Regions from separate parts of the Streptomyces sp. NPDC050732 genome, predicted to be linked through region 1. Evidence: riboswitches for the same ligand, from Rfam matches in the RefSeq annotation. Region 1 holds a riboswitch; each other region holds the start of a gene.

The links. Region 1 has a riboswitch for cyclic di-AMP ahead of AB0H82_RS04660 (C40 family peptidase). Riboswitches for the same ligand answer to the same signal wherever they lie in the genome.
Positions count from the first base shown of each region.
Region 2: another riboswitch for cyclic di-AMP. It lies ahead of AB0H82_RS13035 (M23 family metallopeptidase); the one in region 1 lies ahead of AB0H82_RS04660 (C40 family peptidase).
Region 3: another riboswitch for cyclic di-AMP. It lies ahead of AB0H82_RS15350 (M23 family metallopeptidase); the one in region 1 lies ahead of AB0H82_RS04660 (C40 family peptidase).
Region 4: another riboswitch for cyclic di-AMP. It lies ahead of AB0H82_RS30795 (transglycosylase family protein); the one in region 1 lies ahead of AB0H82_RS04660 (C40 family peptidase).

Region 1 covers NZ_JBFAHP010000003.1:268,043-271,393, forward strand. The annotation lists gene AB0H82_RS04650 (helix-turn-helix transcriptional regulator) at 1-613, opposite strand, end outside; gene AB0H82_RS04655 (ATP-binding protein) at 886-1,338, shown strand; gene AB0H82_RS04660 (C40 family peptidase) at 1,382-1,855, opposite strand; cyclic di-AMP (ydaO/yuaA leader) riboswitch at 1,859-2,035, opposite strand; gene AB0H82_RS04665 (hypothetical protein) at 2,394-2,702, opposite strand; gene AB0H82_RS04670 (ATP-dependent Clp protease proteolytic subunit) at 2,710-3,351, opposite strand, start outside.
Region 2 covers NZ_JBFAHP010000012.1:10,343-13,693, forward strand. The annotation lists gene AB0H82_RS13030 (aldo/keto reductase) at 1-530, opposite strand, end outside; gene AB0H82_RS13035 (M23 family metallopeptidase) at 593-1,642, opposite strand; cyclic di-AMP (ydaO/yuaA leader) riboswitch at 1,690-1,837, opposite strand; gene AB0H82_RS13040 (PP2C family protein-serine/threonine phosphatase) at 2,059-3,144, opposite strand.
Region 3 covers NZ_JBFAHP010000014.1:152,301-155,651, forward strand. The annotation lists gene AB0H82_RS15340 (pitrilysin family protein) at 1-333, shown strand, start outside; gene AB0H82_RS15345 (pitrilysin family protein) at 330-1,715, shown strand; cyclic di-AMP (ydaO/yuaA leader) riboswitch at 1,945-2,107, shown strand; gene AB0H82_RS15350 (M23 family metallopeptidase) at 2,120-2,923, shown strand; gene AB0H82_RS15355 (GntR family transcriptional regulator) at 3,127-3,351, shown strand, end outside.
Region 4 covers NZ_JBFAHP010000042.1:11,807-15,157, reverse strand. The annotation lists gene AB0H82_RS30805 (cytochrome P450) at 1-127, shown strand, start outside; gene AB0H82_RS30800 (transglycosylase family protein) at 247-1,311, shown strand; cyclic di-AMP (ydaO/yuaA leader) riboswitch at 1,507-1,655, shown strand; gene AB0H82_RS30795 (transglycosylase family protein) at 1,660-2,391, shown strand; gene eno (phosphopyruvate hydratase) at 2,726-3,351, shown strand, end outside.

The DNA of each region.
Region 1 (3,351 bases):
GAGGCATGTGAGACGCCTCCCTCAACCGGATCAACTGCCCCGCGAAGACACCCGCCCCGCCCACCGGCCGCCGCAGCACCGCCTCATCCATGACCACGCTCAACCGCAGCGGCGGATCCGAGCGCAGCACGTCCTGCCGGGCGAGGCGGACCTCCACCAACGCCTCGACCTGCTCCTCCGGCAGCTCGCCGAGCGCGGCCCGGGTCACCGCGCGTGCGTACTCGGAGGTCTGCAGCAGACCGGGGACCACGGAGGTCTCCAGCGTGCGCACCCAGCTCGCCTGCGACTCCAGGCTGATGAAATCGCGGTAGGTGGCGGGCAGCAGATCGCGATAGGCCTTCCACCAGTGATGACGTCCCGCGCCCGGGTCGTCGGCGCCGGCGAACGCGATGAGCAGCTCGCTGCGCTGCGGATCCTTGACCTGATATGCCTCCATCAGCAGCCGCACGTCGGCGGCCTTCACGCCACTGCGGCCCGTCTCGATCCGGCTCACCTTGGACTGGTGCCAGCCGACCTTGGCGGCGGCCTCGCTGCTGGTGAGTCCCGCGTGACCGCGCAGGGCACGCAGGGCGGCGCCGAGCTGACGACGGCGCACCGCCGGGCCGTACTGCATGCCCGTCTCCTTTCGGACGGAGCCGTCGGATCTCCCGGCGGCAGGGCAGGGCAGTAGGCGAGATTAGAGGAAGTACCGCTCTCCCGCCCAAATACGGTCTGCCGTAGCAGAGTTCACCGCTTCGAGCGACAGATATATGCACATCTCGGTGGATCGCCACCCGTGACCGGCCAAGGAGTGGCAGGCTGGCGCGAAGCACCAGTCCGGGACTGTCAGCGAGTCATCCGCCGCGAGCCGGAGACCGGTCCCGGTGGGAAAGGGACAACGTCGCCATGGCAGACCACCAGGAAGCCTCCGTCACCCTGCCGAGCGATCCTGTCTCGGTCCCCGCCGCCCGGAAATTCGTATCCCGCGCGCTCGCGGAATGGGGCCTGCCAGGTGACGCGGAGGTGGCCGACACGATCAGGCTGATCGTCTCTGAACTCGCCACCAACGCCGTGCAGCACACGCTCGGCCAGTCGCCCACCTTCACCGTGGACCTCGAACTGGACCGCGACGAACAGTTGCGCATCGGTGTCACCGACAGCCACCCCCGCTACCCCAAGCGGCTCCCCGCGGCCGTCCAGCAGGACAACGGCCGCGGCATGGTCATCATCCGCTGGCTGGCGGCCGAGTGCGGCGGCAGGCTCTCGGTCAGCCCCACCGACGAGGGCGGCAAGACCGTGTGGATCGCGCTGCCCTGGCAGGCACCTGTCCAGCGCGGCTCGCGTGACGACGCCCGCTGACGGGCTCGGCCGCCGTCCACGGACGCCGCGCTGGACGGTGCGGTCAGCGCACCCTGCCGTACCAGACGCTGTTGGACCAGATCTTCTCCAGGCGCACCACGGTCCCCCTCTTGGGGGCGTGCCAGATGCGGTTGTTACCCGCGTAGATCCCGACGTGGTAGACGTTCCGACCGGAGTGGAAGAACACCAGATCACCACGGGTCCGCTGGGACCTGGAGATGTGCTTGGTCTTGTTGTACTGCGCGGCGGCCGTGCGAGGCAGCTTCTTGCCCGTCTTCTTGAACGAGTAGAGCGTCAGCCCCGAGCAGTCGAACCGGTTGGGTCCCGCTGCCCCGTAGCCGTACGGGGAGCCCTTCTTGGACGCCGCGATCTTGAGCGCCTTCGTTCCGTGTGTCGCTGCCTCGGCCTCCGACGTGAGCCCGGGGGCCATGACGGTGCCGCCTACCACGGCGAGCGTGAGGGCCGATGCGGCCCCTGTCCTGCTGAGCAGCGACGGAACATGATTCAGCGCGGTCATGCGCAACCCTTCGTCAGCCGCCTGTGAAGGATGACCTGTCGGGTTCGGGCAGGCGAAGATGCCCGGCCGCGTCGTGCTCTGCGGCTTCACCCCAAGGGCGTCGTCCGGACTTCCCGGACGGGCCCGTCGTACCTGGGTCCTCCACTCCTGCCGTTGCACCGATGTCGACCGGTCATCCGGGTGGCGGCAGGACTCGGCGTCCGCCCGGACCGCCCCGCCGCTGTGGCGGGGGCTTGTCGTCGGAAGGGATCTTGACCCGAAACAGGTCCGAAAACCGAGTCGAAACGGTGTTTTGTGAGGCTCCTCACGACTGACCTGTTCAGGTGGACACTGCCGAATTCGACGTTCCGCCGCACTCTCTGACGACCGCTCGACCAGCAGCGGAATGCCCGATTCCGCCCATGCTGTACTCGCTGGACGCAACTTCGGACCGCGCGGATGACGACGCCCGGGTACGCCGTCCGGGGTAGCCCGACTGGTCCGTTTCGAAGTCGCCCCGGACGGTTCCGATGTCGGGAGCGTGGCGGCCGACGGGGCTTCAGGAGCCTTGCGGAGGCGGCACGGTGAGTCGCCCCGCCCGCCGCTCGCCGTCGAGGACGCGCAGCGCCCGGGCCAGCGTGGGCGCGTGCACCTCAGTCTCGCCCCGCTGGTGCATGAGGGCGAGCGCGTCCCGCAGCGCGGTCGCCCGGCCGACCAGGGCCTGGGCGGCGCGCAGGCCGCCGTAGGTGTGCTCGGCGCGCGCCGGATTGATGCGGCCGAGCAGGTCGACGACTTCGAGATACCGGTCGATCAACTCTGCCTCGGCGTGCGTGAGGGCGGGCAAAGGGGGCAGTTCGGGCGGCAGCACCGGCGGCTCACCTCGGGTCGCGCGCGGCGAGCGAGGCCTTGCGGCTCGGGATGATCCGGTCCACGAGCCCGTACTCCAGGGCCGCCGGGGCGTCGAAGATCTTGTCCCGCTCGATGTCCGCGGTGATCTGCTCCGGGCTCTGCCCGGTGTGCCGTGCGAGCAGCTCTTCCAACTGCCGCCTTGTGCGCAGGAGTTCATCGGCCTGGATCGCCAGGTCCGTGGCCTGGCCCTGGAGGGGTTCGGAGATGGCCGGCTGGTGGATCAGGACGCGTGCGCCGGGCAGCGCGAACCGCTTGCCGGGCGTGCCGGCGGCGAGCAGCACGGCGGCGCCGGACGCGGCCTGGCCCAGGCAGATCGTCTCCACGTCGCAGCTGACGAACCGCATCGTGTCGTAGATCGCGGTCATCGCGGTGAACGAGCCGCCGGGGGAGTTGATGTACAGCGAGATGTCGCGGTCCGGTGCCTGGTACTCCAGGTGCATGAACTGCGCCATCACGTCGTTCGCCGAGGTGGCGTCGACGGGGGTGCCGAGGAAGACGATCCGCTCTTCGAGCAGCTTGGAGTACGGGTCCATGGTCCGCGCCCCCGTACTGGTGCGTTCGGTGAACTCGGGCAGGACGTGGCGGGCAGACGGACGGGCGGACGGCTG
Region 2 (3,351 bases), on a different contig from region 1:
TACCGCGCGAGGCCCTCGCGGTCGGAGAAGTCGAGGGACTCCTGGAGCCGCTCGGGGGTGATGTTGGAGGCCGCGATCGCCCGCACCTTGCCGTCCCGCACCAGCCCGTCGAGCGTTCCGATGATCTCCTCGACGGGGACCGACGGGTCGTCGTAGTGGGTGTAGTAGAGGTCGATGTAATCGGTGCCGAGGCGGCGCAGCGAGGCGTCGACCGCGCCCTTGACGGTGGTCGCGGAGAGGCCCTTGTACTCGGGGTGGGCGCCGGCCTTCGTGGCGATGACGACGTCGGAGCGGTTGCCGCGCTCGGCCAGCCACTCGCCGATGAGGTTCTCGGACTCGCCGCCCCGGTTGCCCTCCACCCAGGCCGAGTAGACGTCGGCGGTGTCGATGAAGTTGCCGCCGGCCGCGGTGTAGGCGTCGAGGACGTCGAAGGACGCCGTCCGGTCGGCGGTCCAGCCGAAGACGTTGCCGCCGAGGGAGAGCGGGAACACTTCGAGGTCGGAAGAGCCAAGCTGGCGAAGAGAAGTCATACGTCCCTCAACACCGCCACCGGAAACCGAATTCCGTTCACCGGGCCGGCAGCGGGGTCACGTCAGGGGTTCAGGCCCTTGCTCCGCAGCCAGCCGAGCGGGTCGATCCCGGAGCCGCCGGGCGTGTGGACCTCCAGGTGGAGGTGCGGACCGGTGACGTTGCCCGTCGCGCCGACGCGGCCGATGACGTCGCCCGTGTTGACCTTCTGGCCCGCGCTGACGTTGAGCGAGGACTGGTGGCAGTACCAGACCTCCGTGCCGTCCTCCAGTTCGAGCACGGTGCGGTAGCCGTACGCGCCCGCCCAGCCGGCCTCCTTGACGGTGCCGGTGTGCACGGCCTTGAGGGGGGTACCCGTGGGAGCGGCGAAGTCCAGACCCGTGTGGTGCCCGGAGGACCACATGGAACCGGCGTCACCGAAGTGCGACGTGAGGGTGTACGAGGAGGTGGGGATGGCGTAGCTCTTGGCGAGCTTGGCCAGGCGCTCGGCCTCGGCCTTCGCCTTCCGGGCCTCCTCTTCCTTCTTCTTCTTGGCCGCGGCCTCGGCGTCCGCCGCCTTCTCGGCCGCCTTCTGCTGGTCGGCCGCCTCTTCGGCGGCCTTCTTGACCGCGGCCTCCTCGGCCGCCGTCCGCACGGCGGTGTCCGCCTGCTCCTGCTGGTTCTCGGCCTGCTGCATGATGCGGGCGCGCAGCGCCTCGCCCGCGTCGGTGGTGCCCTGCTGGGCGTCGGCGGTGCTGACACCGGCGGCGGTGAGCGGGGCGGCGGCCACGGCCGTGGTCGTCTCCGGCGTGTCGTCGGACATCAGGGACCCGACGCCCGGCAGGGACTCGGCGGCCGGCAGCGAGTCCGCGACGGCGCCCACGCCCGGCAGGTCGGGCAGGGATATGGAGACCGGCGGCTTGCCGTCCTGCGCGGTGGCGATGCCGCCCGCGCCGACAGCGGCGATGACGCCCACGCCGAGCACGGTGGAGCTGCGGGCGAGCCCGCCGCCGCTCTTCTTGTGCACGCGGTGCCTGCCGCGGACGGGACGGATGGACTCCTCGGTGGGGTTCCACTCCTCGAAGGATTCGAGGGGGCCCTCGTCGTACGAGCCGAAGTCGTCGTCATTCGGCACGTACACGGCTCGGGGGGCAGGCCGGTTGGACGCCACTGGGGCGCGCTCCTTTCCTTCCTTCTCGCCTACCGGGTTAGCTGACGGGTTCGGAGCAGGAAGGTCTCCTACGAACACCTGGCACGGAGGCACAGCTGCCCGATTCACCCCAAGTTGGTGGTTCCCCGGCTCCCTTGCGGGATTAGGCGCGTGCGCGCGGAGCCGTCTCTAGTGACGGCTGGGACGACCGCGCTGCGTTATCGAACGTTAATAGACAGGGGGTCCGTATTCCAAGCCGTTCGGGTTGATCGTTAACGCTCATCGGCCGTACGTACCGGGACACGAGGGTGCGGACCGGGTCGAGTTGGCCCCCGATCTTCAAACACCGGAGCTTTACATTTCCTTGATCGTGTGTCAGTTGTTATGCGGAGTGGTGCACTTCAGTCACCGGTGGTGACCTCCGGATCGCCGGTGGCGGGCCGCCGCACCGCGAGCAGCGCCATGTCATCCGTCATGGCGCCCCCCGTGTGCCGCCGCACCTCCCCCGCGAGGGCGGCGAGCAGCGCGTGCGGGCCGCCCCGGCCCGGGAAGATCCGCCCGCCGAGCCGCGCCGCGGGATCGTAGAACTCCCCCGCCGCGTCGCGCGCCTCCGACAGGCCGTCCGTGTAGAAGAGCAGCGTCGCGCCGGGCGGGAACTCCGACTCGTCCGCCCGGTCCGGCCAGACCCCCAGGTCGCCCATGCCGAGCGGCAGCGCGGGCTCGCTCGCCGACATGACGCACAGCCGCCCGTCGCCGCGCAGCAGCAGCGGCGGCGGGTGCCCGCGGTTGATCAGGCGTACGGAACCCTCGCCGTGCCGGATCTCCGCGAGGACGGCGGTGGTGAACCCCTCGAACGCGTCGAGACCGTCGCGCCGGGTCCCCTCGCGCGCCAGCGCCCGCTCCAGGCGCTGCGCCACCGCCTCCAGGGTGGCCTCCTGCTCGGCGGCCTCCCGGAAGGCACCGATGACGACGGCGACCGCCGCGACCGCGCCCATGCCCTTTCCGCGTACGTCGCCGACGATGAGCCGCACGCCGTGCGGGGTGTCCTGCACCGCGTACAGATCGCCCCCGATGAACGCGTCCGCCTGCGCGGCCTCGTACCGTGCCGCGATGTCGAGCCCGCCGATGCGCGGGTCCGGCGCGGGCAGCACGGCGCGCTGGGTGGCCTCGGAGATGGAGCGGGCGATGGCGAGCCGGTCGTTGCCGCGGCGCACGACACGGTTGATCACGATCGCGAGGGCGGCGACGGTCGCCACGGTGACCACTTCGGTGACGACCTCGACATGGCTGCTGACGCCGTTGCCGTAGTGCAGGAAGAGGACGGCGCCGGTGGCCGCCGCGCCGGTCAGGACGGTACTGAGCAGCGAGTAGAAGGGAGCGGCGATCAGCGGGGCGGCCGTGAAGAGCGGGGCGGCGGTGAACTCCGGCGGGGTCGCGGCGTCGTAGCAGACCCCGACGATGAGCAGCAGGAGCGGCAGGACCCGCACGAAGGCACGCTCGGGACCGGTGGCACCCCTGGCCCCCTTGGCCCCCCTGACCCTCCCGTCGTCGGGTCCTCCTCGCTGCCCCACCGCTTGTCTCCCGCCGACTCCGCGCCCATGACCGCGCTCCACCCAGGGTTCCCGCAGCGGGAGGAGGCTGCGACCTGGTGCGGGCCGGGCGGGTGACGTCACACCCGCGCCCGAACGAAACAC
Region 3 (3,351 bases), on a different contig from region 1:
GTCGACGAGGAGCTGGCCCGCTTCGCCGCTGAGGGCCCCACTCCGGAGGAGATGGAGCGCGCCCAGGCGCAGTTGGAGCGCGAGTGGCTGGACCGGCTCGGGACGGTCGCAGGACGCGCCGACGAACTCTGCCGGTACGCCGTCCTGTTCGGTGACCCGCAGCTCGCCCTCACCGCCGTCCAGCGCGTCCTCGACGTCACGGCGGAAGAGGTCAAGGAGGTCGCCGCGGCCCGCCTGCGCCCCGACAACCGCGCGGTGCTCGTGTACGAACCCGTGACTGCCGCCGGCGAGGGCGCAGAGGCCGCTGAGGAAGAAGAGGAGGCGGCGAAGTGACCGAGGCCGCGACGATGCAGTTCCACCCCCAGCCCCAGGCGGGCCCCGCCAGGCCCTGGGCCTTCCCGGCGCCCGAGCGCGGCACGCTGCCCAACGGCCTCACCGTGCTGCGCTGCGACCGCCCCGGTCAGCAGGTCGTCGCCGTCGAGATCAACCTCGAAGCGCCCCTGGAGGCCGAGCCCGAGGGCCTCGACGGCGTCGCCACGATCATGGCGAGGGCCTTCAATGAAGGCACCGACAAGCACTCCGCCGAGGAGTTCGCCGCCGAGCTCGACCGCTGCGGCGCCACCATGGACGCGCACGCCGACCACCCCGGCGTACGCGTCTCCCTCGAAGTCCCGGTCTCCCGGCTCCCCAAGGCGCTCGGCCTGCTCGCCGACGCCCTGCGGGCCCCCGCCTTCGCGGACAGCGAGATCGAGCGGCTCGTCCGCAACCGCCTGGACGAGATCCCGCACGAGGCCGCCAATCCGGCGCGCCGCGCGGCCAAGGAGCTCTCCAAGGAGCTCTTCCCCGCGACCTCGCGCATGTCGCGTCCGCGCCAGGGCACCGAGGAGACGGTCGCGGCCATCGACTCGGCGGCGGTGCGCGCCTTCTACGAGAAGCACGTCCGCCCCGCCACGGCCACCCTCGTCGTGGTCGGCGACCTGGCAGGGACCGACCTGGACGCCGTCCTCGCGGACACCGTCGGCGCCTGGACGGGCTCCCCGGGCGAGCCGCGCCCGGTGCCGCCGGTGACCGCAGACGACCGCGGCCGCGTCGTCATCGTGGACCGCCCCGGAGCGGTCCAGACGCAGCTGCTGATCGGCCGCATCGGAGCCGACCGGCACGACCGCGTCTGGCCGGCCCAGGTTCTCGGTACGTACTGCCTGGGCGGCACCCTCACCTCGCGTCTCGACCGTGTCCTGCGCGAGGAGAAGGGATACACCTACGGCGTACGGGCGTTCAGTCAGGTCCTGCGTTCGGCGCCGGACGGCTCGGGCGCCGCGATGCTCGCCATCAGCGGCTCCGTGGACACCCCGAACACGGGACCGGCGCTGGACGACCTGTGGAAGGTCCTGCGCGTCCTCGCCGCCGAGGGCCTGACGGACGCCGAGCGTGACGTGGCCGTGCAGAACCTGGTGGGCGTCGCCCCCCTCAAGTACGAGATGGCGGCCTCCGTGGCGGCCACCCTCGCCGACCAGGTCGAGCAGAACCTGCCGGACGACTTCCAGGCGCAGCTGTACCGGCAGCTGGCCGCCACCGGCACCGTGGAGGCCACCGCCGCCGTCGTGAACGCCTTCCCGGCGGACCGTCTGGTGACGATCCTGGTCGGGGACGCCGCGCAGATCGAGGAGCCCGTCAGAGCGCTCGGCATCGGCGAAGTGAGTGTGGTCACCGGCTGAGCGACAGACCAGGCTGAGTTACAGGCCAGGCTGAGTGACAGTCAGGACATATCGGGACCCTGGTGACCGCTTCGGGCGCCGGGGTCCTCATATGTCCGAATTCGTATGGTGGTTGCCTGTCTGCCGTGTGGCGTGCGCTACAAAAGACGACTTCTGTTTGTCGATTGAAGGCGGCCCGTTTAGCGTCGACCCGGCTGTTCGTCGCGCAGTACGCCGCACCCGCGGCACCGGACAGTCATCGCCGAGTCCCCGTACGGCGCGAGCCAGGGGAGCCGGGGACCCACATGTCCCCTGGGGTGAATCGGGCACCTTGCCGTGAGGTGAGGGATCCGTAGGAGACCTTCCTGCTCCGAACCCGTCAGCTAACCCGGTAGGCGAGAAGGAAGGAAAGGATCACCCGCCACATGGCGTTCACCCGTGCCACCGGGAAGCACCGTCGTCCGAGCCGCCTCACGCGTACCACCGCGAACGTCGCCGGCGTCGCCGCGCTCACCACCACCGGTGTCATCGGCGGCCTCGCGGCCCCGGCGCTCGCCGCCCCCGACGAAGCGGCCATGGAGCACACCGGCCTGACCCAGGCGATATCCGTGGGCGACTCCCTCGCCGCGAGCATCGACGCGCAGGCCGCGGCGCAGCAGCAGGCCGCCGACGACGCCGCTGCCGCCAAGAAGGCCGAAGAGGCCGCCAAGAAGAAGGCCGCCGAGGAGAAGCGCAAGGCGGAGGCCGAGGCCAAGGCGAAGGCCAAGAAGGAACGCGAGGCCAAGGAGCGCGCCGCCCGCGAGGCCGAGCGCAAGCGCCTGAACGCCTACGTCTCCCCGATCAGCGGCTCGTACGTCTCCACGGGCTACCAGACCGGTGGCGCCATGTGGTCCTCCGGCAGCCACACCGGTGTCGACTTCCACGCGGCGTCCGGCACCCCGGTCCACGCGGTCGGCTCCGGCACCGTCGTCGAGGCCGGCTGGGGCGGCGCCTACGGCAACAACGTGGTCATCAAGATGAACGACGGCACGTACACCCAGTACGGCCACATGTCGTCCCTCGGCGTCACCGTGGGCCAGACGGTCACCCCCGGCCAGCAGATCGGCCTCTCCGGCTCCACCGGCAACTCCAGCGGCCCGCACCTCCACTTCGAGGCCCGCACCGGCGCGGAGTACGGCTCGGACATCGACCCGGTCGCGTACCTCCGCTCGCACGGCGTCAACGTCTGACGGACGGCGGACCCCCGCACAGTTCCGAAAGCCCCGGCTCGCCCAGAGCCGGGGCTTTCGCGTTGCCCTCGTTCGTTCCGCCCTTGGCCAAAAGATATCCATGGATTCCGGCCCGCCGTCGGAAATGCCGACGCTCTGCAATAGAGTCACTGAATGAGCGTCGGTCGACCGCGTTTCGCGGGGATTAAGGCGGAGGTCCGATCATGAGCGTTCCCGCGCACTCGGTATGCACGGCCATTCGGGACGACATTGTCGCCGGTGTCCACGAAAGGGGCGGCCGGCTCACCGAGGAACTCCTCGCCCGTCGCTACGGCGTCTCCCGGGTGCCCGTGCGCGAGGCCCTGCGCACGCTGGAGGCCGAGGGCTTCGTCGTCACCCGCAGGCACGCGGGCGCCTGCGTCGCCGAGCCCACCGAACAGGAGGCCGCC
Region 4 (3,351 bases), on a different contig from region 1:
CCCCGCCGATTTGCGGTGGCGTGGCGGGCTGATCATGCGAGGACTGCGCACCCTGCCCGTGGAGTTCACAACCGCACAGAAAACGGTGTCCGGAGTACACCCTGCTGACGAGCCGTCAGGACTGTGATGTTTGCGTGATCTCCGCTGCATCGACTTGTGACAAGCGTTCGACTGCGACTACGTTCACGACGACTTGAGCGCCCCAGGCGCCCAAGTCGTCGCTGCAGTCTCCTGAAAGGCACTCGCATGCTCTCCGGCAATGGTCGTCACCGACGCCCCCGCCAGGCCCCGGCCCTCATCGTCGCGGCAGGTGTCACCGGATCAGCCATCGCCATCCCACTGCTCGGCGCCACCAGCGCGAGCGCGGCCGAGACCACCACGTGGGAGAAGCTCGCCGAGTGCGAGAGCGGCGGCGCGTGGAGCGCCAACCCCGGCAACGGCTACTACGGAGGCCTCCAGCTCTCGCAGGAGACGTGGGAGGCGTACGGCGGCCTGGACTACGCGACCAGCGCCGACCAGGCCAGCCGCTCGCAGCAGATCGCCGTCGCCGAGAAGATCCTCGACGACAAGGGCACCGCGGCGTGGCCGAGCTGCGCCCCGATCGCCGGGCTCAGCAAGGACGGCGCCGCGGCCGACGTCGACCCGGGCGGCCCCATCACGCCCAAGCCCTCCGACTCGAACAATTCGAGCGGCTCGGAGGGCCGGAAGGACCCGGCCGACTCCAAGGGGTCTGACGGCGCCAAGGGCTCCACGGACGCAGAAAACTCCACGGACGCAAAGGACTCCACGGACTCCAAGGCCCCTGAGGAGGCCGACAAGTCCTCCGAGAAGCCCTCCGGCGGCGACACGCGAGACAAGAATCACGACGAGTCCGGCGAAAAGGGCGACAAGGTCGACGACGCCGACAAGCGCGGCGAGAACGACGCCGAAAAGGCCGACGACAAGGGCGAGTCCGGCAAGTCCGGCGGCGAGGACACCACTTCGCCCGCGCCCGAGAAGTCGACCGATCCGGCCGACGACGCCACGGACCCCAACGGCTCCTCCTCCGGCCGTCACCGCGGCGACCGCGCGGACGAGGGCGACAGCGCCGGCGACCGTCCCGGACGGCACGCCTCGCGCGGCGGCGACCGCTCCGGCAAGGTCGCCGACGGGACGTACACCGTGCGCTCCGGGGACAACCTCTCGGTCATCGCGGACGACTTCGGGGTCGACGGCGGATGGCACGAGCTCTACAGCGAGAACAAGAAGACCGTCGGAGCCGACCCGGACCTCATCCTCCCCGGTCAGAGCCTCGATCTGGGCGAAAAGTAACGGAAATTGACGATGCGTCGGCGGGGGACTTGACCTGTGTTGTCCGGTTTGGCGCGAGTGAGAGATGGGTCTCAGAAGCCCTGATCGTCTTTGAAATTCGGTGGGGAGCGTGTCTACGGTCGTGACCGCTCGCCACTGGTGAGCCCCGCCGGTCGGTACGCCGAATCCTGCCAACGGCCGGACGGGAACAGTCGTCGCTCAAGAGCGCCGTGGGCAGGAGCGGGGGACCCAAGGTAAGTGCCGGAAACGGCTAGGGGTGAAGTCGCACTCGCGAGAGAGCGGCCGGGCAACCACATCGGCCCGAACCCGACAGCTCACCTCGCAGGCGTCGGTGTAGGGGATCAACTCATGCTGCTTTCCGGCAAGGGCAAGCACCGTCGCCCGTCCAAGGCCACTCGCGTCGCCACGCTCGTCGGCGTGACCGGCGCCGCCGTCGCCGCCCCGCTGATGGCGGCCGGCTCGGCCTCCGCCGCCACCGCGTCCGAGTGGGACGCCGTCGCCCAGTGCGAGTCCGGCGGCAACTGGTCCATCAACACCGGCAACGGCTACCAGGGCGGGCTGCAGTTCTCGCCGTCCACCTGGGCCGCGTACGGCGGTACGAAGTACGCGCCGACCGCCGACAAGGCCTCCAAGGCCCAGCAGATCGAGATCGCCGAGAAGGTCCTCGCCGGCCAGGGCAAGGGCGCCTGGCCGAGCTGTGGCGTCGGCCTCTCGGGTGCCTCGTACAACGGCGGCGGCGGTGGCGGCTCGCAGCAGCAGGCCCCGCAGCAGCAGAGCAAGCCGCAGCCGCAGCAGACGCAGCAGCAGGCCGCTCCGCAGCAGCAGGCCGCGCCGAAGCAGGCCGCTCCCAAGCCGCAGCCGACGCCGCAGACCGAGAGCAAGAAGACCGTCGAGACCCCGACCGGCAAGAAGGTCGAGAAGGGCGACGGCGAGTACAAGGTCAAGACGGGCGACACCCTGTCGAAGATCGCCGAGGCGGAGCACGTCAAGGGCGGCTGGCAGAAGGTCTACAAGCTCAACGGCGACATCATCGACAACGCCGACATGATCTACCCGGGCCAGCAGCTCCACCTGAGCTGACCCGGCCGGTCACGGCCGTGCCTCGGCGGACGCACGGCCGTACCCCCCGTCCCCACGGGCTCCCCGCCCCGGTGCGCGTATCCCCCGTACGCACCGGGGCGGGGCCATGTCCGCACCCGTGTCCACCCGCGTCTCCACGCCGTCTCAGGGCCCCCGTGTTCGCTACTAGCGAGTAGAGAACATGGTCTTACGCCCTGTTTCCGGGCCATATGGCCTTTGTGCCGTCCCAGGGGACGGGCGGTCGGCTGGCCGAAGGCCCGGAGCCGGTTAGGCTCAGGAGACGCAGGGCCGAAGCGGCTCGCGTAAACGCGTCACATCCCAGAAGGAGATGCTCGTGCCGTCCATCGACGTCGTCGTAGCCCGGGAAATCCTGGACTCCCGAGGCAACCCCACGGTCGAGGTCGAGGTCGGCCTCGACGACGGCAGCACCGGTCGTGCCGCCGTTCCGTCCGGTGCCTCCACCGGTGCTTTCGAGGCCATCGAACTCCGTGACGGTGACCCCAACCGTTACCAGGGCAAGGGTGTCGAGAAGGCCGTCCTCGCCGTCATCGAGCAGATCGGCCCGGAGCTCGTCGGCTACGACGCCACCGAGCAGCGCCTGATCGACCAGGCCATGTTCGACCTGGACGCCACCGACAACAAGGGCTCGCTCGGCGCCAACGCCATCCTCGGCGTCTCGCTCGCCGTCGCGCACGCCGCCTCCGAGGCCAGCGACCTGCCGCTGTTCCGCTACCTCGGCGGCCCGAACGCGCACCTGCTGCCCGTCCCGATGATGAACATCCTGAACGGCGGGTCGCACGCCGACTCGAACGTCGACATCCAGGAGTTCATGATCGCCCCGATCGGCGCGGAGTCCTTCTCCGAGGCCCTGCGCTGGGGCACCGAGGTCTACCACACGCTGAAGAAGGTCCTGAAGGACAAGGGCCTCTCCACCGGTCTCGGCGACGAGGGCGGCTTCGC